DNA from 2 places in the Variovorax sp. LARHSF232 genome. Region 1 is predicted to be linked to the other one. Evidence: predicted binding sites of a transcription regulator. Region 1 holds the regulator's gene; the other holds the start of a gene.
The links. The regulator HrcA, encoded in region 1, represses chaperone genes, less so after heat shock. The targets are predictions, from matches to a motif close to TTAGCACTCNNNNNNNNNGAGTGCTAA.

Region 1 (3,406 bases):
GTCCTGCAGCAGGGCCAAGGCGCGATTCAGTGCGCTGAGCGCGCCCTGGTCGTCATCCTCGATGGCCAGGCGGGCACCCTCGGCCGCGTCGATCAGCGCCTGGGCGTTGGAGATGCGCGAATGGCTGGTGGAAAGCTCTTCCCATTCGTCGGCGCCAGGCGCGAGCTTGGCGACTTCGGCGATCTGCCACTGAAGGCGCTCGCGTTCGCGCTGCAGCGAATCCTGGGCGCTGCGTGCGGCATCCAGGGCGGCGACGGCCTGCCGCCAGGCCTGCCAGGGCGCTTCGAGCGTGTCCTGGCGCGCGCCGGCATAGGCATCGAGCAGGCCGCGCACCGAGTCGGGCCGGGTCAGGCTTTGCCAGGCGTGCTGGCCGTGGATGTCGAGCAGGCGCTCGCCCAGCTCGCGCAACTGTGCCGCGGTGGCCGGGCTGCCGTTGATCCAGCCGCGGCTGCGGCCTTGCACATCGACGGTGCGGCGCAGCAGCAGGGCGTCGCCGGCGGCTGCTGATTCGAAGCCGCCTTCGTCCAGCCAGGCGTCGAGCGATGGCGCGGCGTCGAACTCGGCGCTCACGTCCAGGCGCTGGGCGCCCTCACGCACGGAACCGGGGTCGGCGCGGCTGCCCAGCGCCAGTTGCAGCGCGTCGATCAGGATGGATTTGCCGGCACCGGTCTCGCCGGTGAGCACGGTGAAGCCGGACGACAGGTCGATGTCCAGCGAGCGCACGATGACGAAATCGCGCAGAGTGATCCTTCGCAGAGCCAAGTCAGGAACCCCCCTCGTTCCAATGCAGTTTTTTGCGCAGCGTGTCGAAGTAGCTCCAGCCCTTGGGGTGCAGGAAGCACACGTTCAGGCCGGAGCGCCGCACCACGATCTGATCGCCGTGCGCCAGAGTGGCCAGCGATTGCATGTCGAAACTGGCGCTGGCGTCGCGGCCGGCCACCAGTTCGATGGTGACTTCCTCGTCGTCCGGCAGAAGAATCGGCCGGTTCGACAAGGTGTGCGGCGCGATCGGCACCAGCACCCAGCCCGAGACGGCCGGATGCAGAAGCGGCCCCCCGGCCGACAGCGCGTAGGCGGTGGAGCCGGTGGGCGTGGCGATGATCAGGCCGTCGGCGCGCTGGTTGGCCACGAAATGGCTGCCCACCGACACGCGCAACTCCACCATGCCGGACGTGGCGCCGCGGTTGACCACCACGTCGTTCATGGCAAGCGCCTCGAACACGATCTGGCCGTCGCGCAGCACCTGGCCGTGCATCAGGCCGCGGCGCTCTTGTTCGTACTCACCAGCCAGCATGGGCACCAGGGTCGACTGGTAGTTGTCCAGCGGGATGTCGGTGATGAAACCCAGGCGCCCGCGGTTGATGCCGATCAGCGGCACGCCGAAGGGCGCCAGCTGCCGGCCGATGCCCAGCATGGTGCCGTCGCCGCCCACCACCAGGCCCAGGTCGCACTGCTGGCCGATTTCTTCGACGCTGAGGGCCGGGTAGCGGCCGGGCGGCTCGGCGCCGTCCGCGTCGTCGTCCTCGCCTTTTTGCACCGACACTTGGCAACCCCGGGCCTGCAGGAACAGGCCGATGCTGTCGAGCATCTCGTCCGGAGCGCTGGATTGCGCGCGCACACCGCTTTGCTGGTATTTACCGATGAGCGCAACGTGCCGGAAGCGGGGGGTCATGTACAAATTACAACATTAAAATCATCAAATGCTGGACGATCGCGCACGTCTCTTGCTCAAGACCCTGGTGGAACGGTACATCGCCGACGGCCAGCCCGTGGGTTCGCGCACATTGTCTCGCGTGCCGGGGCTGGAACTGTCGCCGGCAACCATCCGCAACGTGATGTCCGACCTGGAGGAGCATGGCCTGATCGCCAGCCCCCACACCTCGGCCGGCCGCGTGCCGACGGCGCGCGGCTATCGTCTTTTCGTCGACACCATGTTGACCGCCAAGCGTGACGAGATTGCGGCACCTACCCTGGCGGCCGACCAGCCGCAGAAGGTGATCGCCAACGCGGCCAACATGCTGTCGAACCTGTCGCAGTTCGTCGGCGTGGTGATGGCGCCGCGCCGCACCTCCACCTTCCGCCACATCGAATTCCTGCGGCTGTCGGAAAAGCGCCTGTTGGTCATCATCGTCTCGCCCGAAGGCGACGTGCAGAACCGGGTGATCTTTCCGGAGATCGACTTCAGCCAGTCGGAACTGGTCGAGGCCTCCAACTACATCAACATGCACTACTCGGGGCTGACGCTCGAGCAGGTGCGCGACCGCCTGCAGTCCGAGATCGACACCCTGCGCAGCGAGATCGCAACCTTGATGCAGGCCGCGGTGCAGGTCAGCGCCGAGGCGCTGAGCCAGGCCGAGGACGAAGTGGTGATTTCCGGCGAGCGCAACCTGCTGTCGGTGAGCGATTTCTCCAGCGACATGACCCACCTGCGTCGCGCCTTCGACCTGTTCGAGCAGAAGGCGCAGCTGATGCGCCTCCTGGACGTATCGAGCAAGGGCGAGGGCGTGCGCATCTTCATCGGCGGCGAAAGCCAGGTCGTGCCCTATGAAGAACTGTCGGTGGTCACCACCAACTACGAGGTCGACGGCCAGGTGGTCGGCACCCTGGGGGTGATCGGCCCGACGCGCATGCCGTACGAGCGCATGATCCAGATCGTCGACATCACCTCGCGCCTGGTGAGCAACGCGCTCAGCCACCGAAAGTAGCGAAAGTAGAATGGCGCCCCACGTGGGCCGTTAGCTCAGTTGGTTAGAGCAGCGGACTCATAATCCGTTGGTCGCTGGTTCAAGCCCAGCACGGCCTACCAAAATCACCGCGTGGTTATTGAAAAGCCTGCTATCGAATCGGTAGCGGGCTTTTTGGTTTTTAAGTCCGTCTCCACTCCGCCTCCACTTTTCCAAAGATGGATGCGCAACTCCAGATTGAGGGCGGTTGCCGAGGCGGCCGACTAACTTGAGCGATCAACGCTCGGCGCGTGCCATTTGGGCAAGGATCACGTTGTATTTGCTGAGGTAGCGGTTGAGGTCGATGTTGAAAACGACAAGTTGGTCGAGCGGGGATGAAAGAAGAGGTGCGAGACCAAACACCTCAAGCACGTCAAGGCCTTCCAGCACTTCAAGTTGCGCGTATGCGTCGTGGTCGCGGTGGGCACCGACATAGTTGCGCACCTTGAGCAAGAATGGTTCATGCGCTCTACGGAAAGCAGCTATGGACTTTGTGATGGCATTTAGTCGATCAAGCCACTCATCACCGAGGCCCAGTTCGATCAGCCACTTGCGATAGTTCTTGCCCAAGAGCTCGGGCAAATCTTCAGCCAACTCATACAACAGAACAGCAAGTCCACGGGCATGGAACTTTCGATGCCACTGGGAGCGCCCGTGCAAGATGGACTCGGCATAGGTGCTCA
Region 2 (3,406 bases), on a different contig from region 1:
CGCTGGGCTGTTGGCCGCCGGCCGCCAGGGCCTGTCCGGCCTCGATCAGCCCGTCCACAGCGCCGGCGCAGCGCTCGTGAAAGTCCCGGCCGGCACTGGTCAGCGTGAGCTTGCGGGTGGAGCGTTGCAAAAGGCGCGCGCCCAGCTGGGCTTCGAGTTGCTGGAGCCGTCGGCTCACCGTGTTGGACGGCATGCCCAGGCGCCGCGCCGCTTCGGCAAAGCTGCCGCAGCGCACGACCTGCACAAAGATGGCGATGTCATTCAGGTCGAGCATTCTGCGGGTGATTCGTCGTATTTTTGGATGAGTTAATTCCAATTGTGCCGTCTAGTCGAGCAATGAACGGCGCCCTATCTTCAGGGCATCCCTTTTCTCGAAGGCAGACCATGCGCTCGCAACAACAACATTTCGACATCGGCACCGACGCCCTGGCGTCAAGCCCTGCCACGGCCCAGCCGCGCGCCATCGTCTACCGCACGCGCGGCAGCACGCATGGGCCGATCACGCGGCTGGTGAGCCCGAGCGACCTGGGCGAATTCCTCAAGCCCTTCGTGTTCCTCGACCTCTTCGGCTTCGATACCGCGGGCGGGCACAAGGGCTTCGGCATGCATCCCCACTCGGGCATCGCCACGCTGACCTATCTGATCGAAGGCGACACGCTCTATGAAGACACGACCGGCGAACAGGGTGTGCTGCGAAGTGGCGGCGTCGAATGGATGCGCTCCGGCAACGGCGTCTGGCACACGGGTGCGCCGGCGCCCGGCGTGGCGCGCGTGCGCGGCTTCCAGCTATGGGTCGCTTTGCCGGCCGACACGGAGAACGCGCCAGCGCACAGCCTCTACCTGGCTCCTGCGCAGGTGCCGCGGGATGGTCCGGCGCGGGTGCTGCTCGGCAGCTACGGGGCGGCGACCAGCCCCGTTCCTGCACCGGCGCCAATGACCTATCTGGCCGTGCATCTGCAAGACGGCCAACGCTGGCGCTTCACGCCTCCTGCCGGCCAGACGGTGGCGTGGGTCGCCGTCAATGCCGGCCGGCTCGACGCCGGGGACTCAGATCCGATCGGTGCGGGCGAATTGGCAATGCTCGAAGAGTCCGGCGATGCGATCGACTTCGTGGCGCACGGCGAGACAGCCTTTGTACTGGGCTCGGCCCGCAAGCACCCGCATGATCTGGTGATGGGTCACTACTCGGTGCATACGAGCCCGCAGGCGTTGGCGAAGGGCGAGGCAGAAATCGCGCGCATCGGCGCGCAGCTGCGGGCACAAGGGCGCCTGGGCTGAGCCCTCCCGACCGCCTTACTTCGACTCGTGTGACGGCATCGCCGGTGGCATGCTGCATGGCGCCGGCTTGGGGGCCTGGACCGGCGCTTGATGGGGCGGCAGGGGCGCGCCCAGCACCAGCGGGATCGGATCGCGGTCGGGGCGGGGAATCGGGATCGGCATGGCGGGCTCCTCGTTCTTGTTCACGGTGACGCCAGCATGGCGCTGGCCGATAGCACCGTCCGTCCTCTGCTTTCGCTGCGAGCCGGGCGCCAGTTGCCCCTTCGCCTGACGGCGTGCTCCGACGGCCAACGGCGGGGGCCGGCGCCTCCCGCCGTCCGACGGGTCGGCCTCATCGGCGCCTACGTCGAGGCCTGGGTTTGCCCCTGCGCCCCTGCCCGCCTTCTTGAAAGCGTCACAAAAACCCTTATGATTAGCACTCGCTGAGGTTGAGTGCTAACAACGGCACCCTCCTCCAGTCGATTTGGCCGCTGGCGCCCCGCCTGGGGCCCGGTTCCTTCCCCCGTTTCATATCAGGAGATGCAATTGAAACTTCGTCCTTTGCACGATCGCGTGATCGTCAAGCGCATTGAAAGCGAAACCAAGACCGCCTCGGGCATCGTCATCCCCGACAACGCCGCCGAAAAGCCGGATCAAGGCGAAGTGCTGGCCGTCGGCCCGGGCAAGAAGAACGACAAGGGCGACCTGATCGCCATGAACATCAAGGTCGGCGACCGCGTCCTGTTCGGCAAGTACTCGGGCCAGACCGTCAAGGTCGACGGCGACGAGCTGCTGGTGATGAAGGAAGACGACCTCTTCGCAGTCGTCGAAAAGTGATTTTGCGGGACAGACCAGGCAGGCGCGAAGCGGCTGACTGCTCTGTCCCCAACTGATTAATTAACTGAATTTCGGAGTTAAAGAACATGGCAGCAAAAGACGTAGTCTTCGGCGGCGAAGCCCGCGCGCGCATGGTCGAGGGTGTGAACATCCTGGCCAACGCAGTCAAGGTGACCCTGGGCCCCAAGGGTCGCAACGTGGTGCTCGAGCGCTCCTTCGGCGCCCCTACCGTGACCAAGGACGGTGTGTCCGTGGCCAAGGAAATCGAACTCAAGGACAAGCTGCAGAACATGGGCGCCCAGCTCGTGAAGGAAGTGGCTTCCAAGACTTCGGACAACGCCGGTGACGGCACCACCACCGCGACCGTGCTGGCACAAGCCATCGTTCGCGAAGGCTTCAAGCTGGTTGCCGCCGGCATGAACCCGATGGACCTGAAGCGCGGCATCGACAAGGCTGTCACCAGCCTGGTCGCCGAGCTGAAGAAGGCTTCGAAGGCGACCACCACGTCCAAGGAAATCGCGCAAGTCGGCTCGATCTCGGCCAACAGCGACGAGACCATCGGCAAGCTGATCGCTGACGCGATGGACAAGGTCGGCAAGGAAGGCGTGATCACCGTGGAAGACGGCAAGTCGCTCGACAGCGAACTCGACGTCGTCGAAGGCATGCAGTTCGACCGCGGCTACCTGTCGCCCTACTTCATCAACAACCCGGAAAAGCAATCCGCGATTCTGGACAACCCCTTCGTCCTGCTGTTCGACAAGAAGATCAGCAACATCCGCGACCTGCTGCCCACGCTGGAGCAAGTTGCCAAGGCTGGCCGTCCCCTGCTGATCATTGCCGAAGAAGTCGAGGGCGAAGCCCTGGCGACCCTGGTCGTGAACACCATCCGCGGCATCCTGAAGGTCGTGGCCGTCAAGGCGCCTGGCTTCGGCGACCGCCGCAAGGCCATGCTGGAAGACATCGCCATCCTGACGGGCGGCAAGGTCATCGCCGAAGAAGTGGGCCTGACCCTCGAGAAGGTGACGCTGGCCGACCTCGGCCAAGCCAAGCGCATCGAAGTGGGCAAGGAAAACACCATCATCATCGACGGCTCCGGCGCTGCCGCTGACATCGAAGCCCGCGTCAAGCAAGTGCGCGTGCAGATCGAAGAAGCCACCAGCGACTACGACCGCGAGAAGCTGCAAGAGCGCGTGGCCAAGCTGGCCGGCGGTGTTGCCGTGATCAAGGTTGGCGCTGCCACCGAAGTCGAAATGAAGGAAAAGAAGGCGCGCGTCGAAGACGCCCTGCACGCCACCCGCGCTGCAGTGGAAGA

Region 2: the regulator HrcA is predicted to act here: its motif matches at 1,691-1,717, upstream of groES (co-chaperone GroES).

The regions. Positions count from the first base shown of each region.
Region 1 covers NZ_JBIXJS010000003.1:514,336-517,741, forward strand. Annotated here, with positions in the region: gene recN (DNA repair protein RecN) at 1-762, opposite strand, end outside; gene ACIPRI_RS11265 (NAD kinase) at 764-1,672, opposite strand; gene hrcA (heat-inducible transcriptional repressor HrcA) at 1,701-2,705, shown strand; tRNA gene ACIPRI_RS11275 (tRNA-Ile) at 2,730-2,806, shown strand; gene ACIPRI_RS11280 (hypothetical protein) at 2,961-3,406, opposite strand, start outside.
Region 2 covers NZ_JBIXJS010000001.1:553,988-557,393, forward strand. Annotated here, with positions in the region: gene ACIPRI_RS02720 (LysR family transcriptional regulator) at 1-274, opposite strand, end outside; gene ACIPRI_RS02725 (pirin family protein) at 385-1,278, shown strand; gene ACIPRI_RS02730 (hypothetical protein) at 1,294-1,440, opposite strand; gene groES (co-chaperone GroES) at 1,804-2,094, shown strand; gene groL (chaperonin GroEL) at 2,181-3,406, shown strand, end outside.